DNA from 2 places in the Brevibacillus sp. NRS-1366 genome. Region 1 is predicted to be linked to the other one. Evidence: a T-box and tRNA genes for the amino acid it is inferred to sense, from the RefSeq annotation. Region 1 holds a T-box; the other holds one or more tRNA genes.
What was found. A T-box is a leader RNA that pairs with one kind of tRNA and senses whether it is charged. The one in region 1 lies ahead of ACIFQN_RS33205 (valine--tRNA ligase), so its partner is inferred to be a tRNA-Val.
Positions count from the first base shown of each region.

Region 2: it encodes a tRNA-Val, which carries the amino acid that the T-box ahead of ACIFQN_RS33205 (valine--tRNA ligase) is inferred to sense. The anticodon was not compared.

Region 1 is NZ_JBITPN010000060.1:104,115-106,291, reverse strand. Features, by position in the region: gene ACIFQN_RS33205 (valine--tRNA ligase) at 1-1,137, opposite strand, end outside; T-box leader at 1,180-1,419, opposite strand; gene ACIFQN_RS33200 (STAS domain-containing protein) at 1,488-1,811, opposite strand; gene ACIFQN_RS33195 (ATP-binding protein) at 1,930-2,177, opposite strand, start outside.
Region 2 is NZ_JBITPN010000013.1:1,434-3,610, reverse strand. Features, by position in the region: gene gyrB (DNA topoisomerase (ATP-hydrolyzing) subunit B) at 1-477, shown strand, start outside; tRNA gene ACIFQN_RS07010 (tRNA-Ile) at 711-787, shown strand; tRNA gene ACIFQN_RS07005 (tRNA-Ala) at 878-953, shown strand; tRNA gene ACIFQN_RS07000 (tRNA-Asn) at 960-1,035, shown strand; tRNA gene ACIFQN_RS06995 (tRNA-Glu) at 1,063-1,139, shown strand; tRNA gene ACIFQN_RS06990 (tRNA-Val) at 1,251-1,326, shown strand; tRNA gene ACIFQN_RS06985 (tRNA-Met) at 1,356-1,432, shown strand; tRNA gene ACIFQN_RS06980 (tRNA-Asp) at 1,509-1,585, shown strand; tRNA gene ACIFQN_RS06975 (tRNA-Phe) at 1,623-1,698, shown strand; tRNA gene ACIFQN_RS06970 (tRNA-Thr) at 1,715-1,790, shown strand; tRNA gene ACIFQN_RS06965 (tRNA-Tyr) at 1,851-1,935, shown strand; tRNA gene ACIFQN_RS06960 (tRNA-Gln) at 1,954-2,028, shown strand; tRNA gene ACIFQN_RS06955 (tRNA-Lys) at 2,038-2,113, shown strand.

The DNA of each region.
Region 1 (2,177 bases):
CGTGTCAGCAAGCGGCTGCATTTTTACGAACCATTGCGTAGACAAATACGGCTCAACCACCGCATCACTGCGCTCACTATGACCTACCTGGTGTATGTGCTCCTCAATTTTAAACATAACGCCTTGCTCGCTCAGGTCTTTGATAATTTGCTTGCGGCATGCGAAGCGATCGAGACCTTTGTAAATGCCGGCTTGCTCGTTCATCGTACCGGATTCATCCATCACGACGATTTGCGGCAGTTGATGGCGCAGGCCAAGCTCAAAATCGTTAGGGTCATGGGCGGGCGTAATTTTAACCGCACCGGAACCAAACTCAGGATCAACGTAATCGTCCGCCACAATTGGAATTTCGCGTCCAACGATTGGCAGAATGACTGTTTTTCCGATCAAATGCTTGTAACGTTCGTCTTCTGGATGTACAGCTACCGCCGTATCACCGAGCATCGTCTCTGGGCGAGTCGTCGCGACTTCAATATGACCGCTCCCGTCCGCCAGCGGGTAGCGCATATGGTGCAGGGCACCCTTTACTTCCTTGTAAATAACTTCGATATCAGACAGGGCTGTACGTGCTGCCGGGTCCCAGTTAATGATCCGATTGCCACGGTAAATCAGGCCTTTTTCATATAAACGGACAAATACTTCACGAACAGCACGGGACAAGCCCTCATCCATGGTAAAGCGCTCGCGGGAAAAATCCAGAGCCAGACCCAGCTTCTCCCACTGCTCGCGAATGTGTGAAGCGTAAATATGCTTCCACTCCCATATTTTTTCCACGAACTTTTCCCGACCAAGATCGTGACGGGAGATTCCCTCTTCGCGCAATGTGGCTTCTACCCGTGCCTGTGTAGCGATCCCTGCGTGGTCCATCCCTGGCAAAAATAACGTACTGTATCCTTGCATCCGTTTCGTACGGGTGATGATATCTTGGAGTGTCGTATCCAGGGCGTGACCCAAGTGAAGCTTCCCCGTAACGTTCGGAGGTGGAATCACAATGGTAAACGGCTGTTTATTTGGGTCGCGGTGAGCTTTAAAGAATTCTTTTTGAATCCAATATGGATACCATTTGCTCTCTGCAGCTTTCGGATCATAATTTTTTGGCAAAAGCTGATCAATGTCTGGTGTTGGCTGTGTTGACATATGTGACTCCTCCTTGAAAAAGAAAATAAAAAAACCCCTCATCCAAAGGACGAAAGGATTATTTCGCGGTACCACCTTTGTTAACATACATCGTGCATCTATACCATGTATGTTCGCTCTGACAAGATAACGGTTGCGACCCGTTTCCAGCTAAGGAACTACCTTCACTGGAACAACTCCTGGGCGACCTTCAGTCATTTATCACCTTAGAGAATCTCGCAGCAACTGATTCTCCTCTCTGCCAAGGCATCCTGACCTACTCTTCCCGATCATCGTTGATTAGATATGTAGTTGACAGCTTAGTTCTACGTTATTATATACAATCAAGCCGTTTCGCGTCAAACCCGGTTTCACCCGGTTTCTTCCGCTTTTCCCACGGCGATGCCAAGTGCCTCCGTAAATCCAAGCACGCTTAGTATATCCAGTATTTCCTCACGAACATTTACAATTTCCACTTGTTTGCCCAAGGCAAGCAATTCTTTCGTTGTAAAAAAGAGACTGCCAATACCGGAAGAATCTACGAAGGAGACACCTTGAAAATCGACAGTAACGGTTTGGTTCCGCCCTCCATACTGCTGGATCAATTCACCTACTTGATCGCCAACAGCCATGTCCAACTCTCCAGCGAAAAATAACGTAGCCTGCCCGTTTGTCTCTGTTGCTCGGTAGTCCATGCTCTAACTCCTCTCAAAAGGTATCGGTACAACTGTCGTACTTTCTTTTCTACTCTTACTAACTATAGTACCCGCTCTCACTCACTTACAAACATTTGACACTTTCTCACTTTTCCCTTTATATGGAAATGCTGCATTCCAAAATTAGTTTCGTCCCCGCGAGCGAGCTGCCCATATACACGCGATCACAGAATTGCAGCATGACCTGAAATCCTGCCCCAAGGGAATGTCTTGTGGAAAAGCCTTGCTGCAGGGTAGCACGCGGTAAATCTTCCAAGACAATTCCCTGTCCGGTATCGTGGATGACAGCCCGGCATAAGGTTTGGTCAGTGGACAGATGCAGCGTGATCGTACCGCCGGTCCCAT
Region 2 (2,177 bases), on a different contig from region 1:
GGGGTCGGCGAAGATTTTGACATTACCAAAGCACGTTACCATAAAGTTGTCATCATGACCGATGCGGACGTCGACGGTTCTCACATCCGTACCCTTCTTTTGACATTCTTCTATCGTTACATGAGACAATTGATTGAAGCAGGGTATATTTATATTGCCCAACCGCCTCTCTTTAGTATTAAACAAGGGAAGCAGATTCATTATGCCTATACCGATAGGCAGCGTGATGAAATTCTGGCAACCTTGAAAACGACTCCTAAACCCAATATCCAGCGCTATAAAGGATTGGGTGAAATGAACGCGGATCAATTGTGGGAAACAACTATGGATCCAGACGTTCGAACGCTTCTTCAAGTAAACCTAGAGGACGCTATGGAATCGGATATGGTATTTGAAACGCTCATGGGCGATGAAGTAGAACCGCGCAGAGAGTTTATTGAGCAGCATGCTTCAAGAGTACGCGATCTAGATATTTAATCGACAAACAAATGAAGGACATGTAGGAAGACTCAGCTATTCAGGCGGTGTATTCTGATACATGCTATGAATAGCTGAGCTTCTTTTTTATTGTGTAAACACGGTTGCTTTTTGCTAGGTAGATATACGTAAATCTACTTTTTAAAAATTTTAGCTGTATCTGATAAAAAATATGAAAAATTCTATTGCAATGAATTAAAATCTATGCTAGATTATAATTCCAGAAGGGATACGGGCCTATAGCTCAGTTGGTTAGAGCGCACGCCTGATAAGCGTGAGGTCGGCTGTTCGAGTCAGCCTAGGCCCACCATTATAGCTTTTTCTTCTTGCTGAGGGGTCCCCGAAAAGTATTCGGAATAACCAACGAAGCATAAGCGTCACTTTTTTTGGTTTCTTTCATGGGGCTGTAGCTCAGTTGGGAGAGCGCCTGCCTTGCAAGCAGGAGGTCATCGGTTCGATCCCGTTCAGCTCCACCATATTGTTCCTCGGTAGCTCAGTTGGTAGAGCAATCGGCTGTTAACCGATCGGTCGGCGGTTCGAGTCCGTCCCGAGGAGCCATTCAGAAACTTATATAACATTCATCCTGGCCCGTTGGTGAAGCGGTTTAACACAGCAGCCTTTCACGCTGTCATACAGGGGTTCGAATCCCCTACGGGTCACCATACTACCCCACAAAGTGGATTTGATGCTTCTTGGCATCATTGAAGTTGACGGGGCCCCCGCAAAGTACTCGGAATATGCTTCAAAGCATATTCGTCACTTTGTGGGGTTACGGAGGCTTAGCTCAGCTGGGAGAGCATCTGCCTTACAAGCAGAGGGTCGGCGGTTCGATCCCGTCAGCCTCCACCACTTAATTTCATAAAGTGACTTAGTAACGTCGCGGGATGGAGCAGCTCGGTAGCTCGTCGGGCTCATAACCCGAAGGTCGCAGGTTCAAATCCTGCTCCCGCAACCAAATTTTTCACTTGAACTACGTTGAAAGTTCTTCTTGCTCAAGTGAGATGGGAGTGCCCTTGGGTGCAACCAAATATGGAGCTGTGGTGAAGTTGGAGTTCACGCCGGTCTGTCACACCGGAGGTCGCGGGTTCGAGTCCCGTCAGCTCCGCCATTCTTTCTCAAGCAATGGTGGAACGTCAAATGCTTGAGGCTCGGTAGCTCAGTCGGTAGAGCAGAGGACTGAAAATCCTCGTGTCGGCGGTTCGATTCCGTCCCGAGCCACCATTACTATATGAAATATGCCGGTATAGCTCAATTGGTAGAGCACCTGACTTGTAATCAGGGGGTTGTGGGTTCAAGTCCTATTGCCGGCACCACAATTTACCTAGAAAATAGCGTGTGCGTGCTGTTTGCACAGTGCTTTTCAAGGAAAAGCTGGGGAGATAGTGAAGTGGCTAAACACGGCAGACTGTAAATCTGCTCCCTCCGGGTTCGGCGGTTCGAATCCGTCTCTCCCCACCATCTTTACTTCGTGGCTATTGGGGTATAGCCAAGCGGTAAGGCAACGGACTTTGACTCCGTCATTCCTAGGTTCAAATCCTAGTACCCCAGCCATTTTAATACGAGCCATTAGCTCAGTTGGTAGAGCATCTGACTTTTAATCAGAGGGTCGAAGGTTCGAGTCCTTCATGGCTCACCAGTATTTTTTAACCCAAAAAAGTAGAGTGTTGTTTTGAAGGCTTTTCGGGTGCCGGATTGATAAT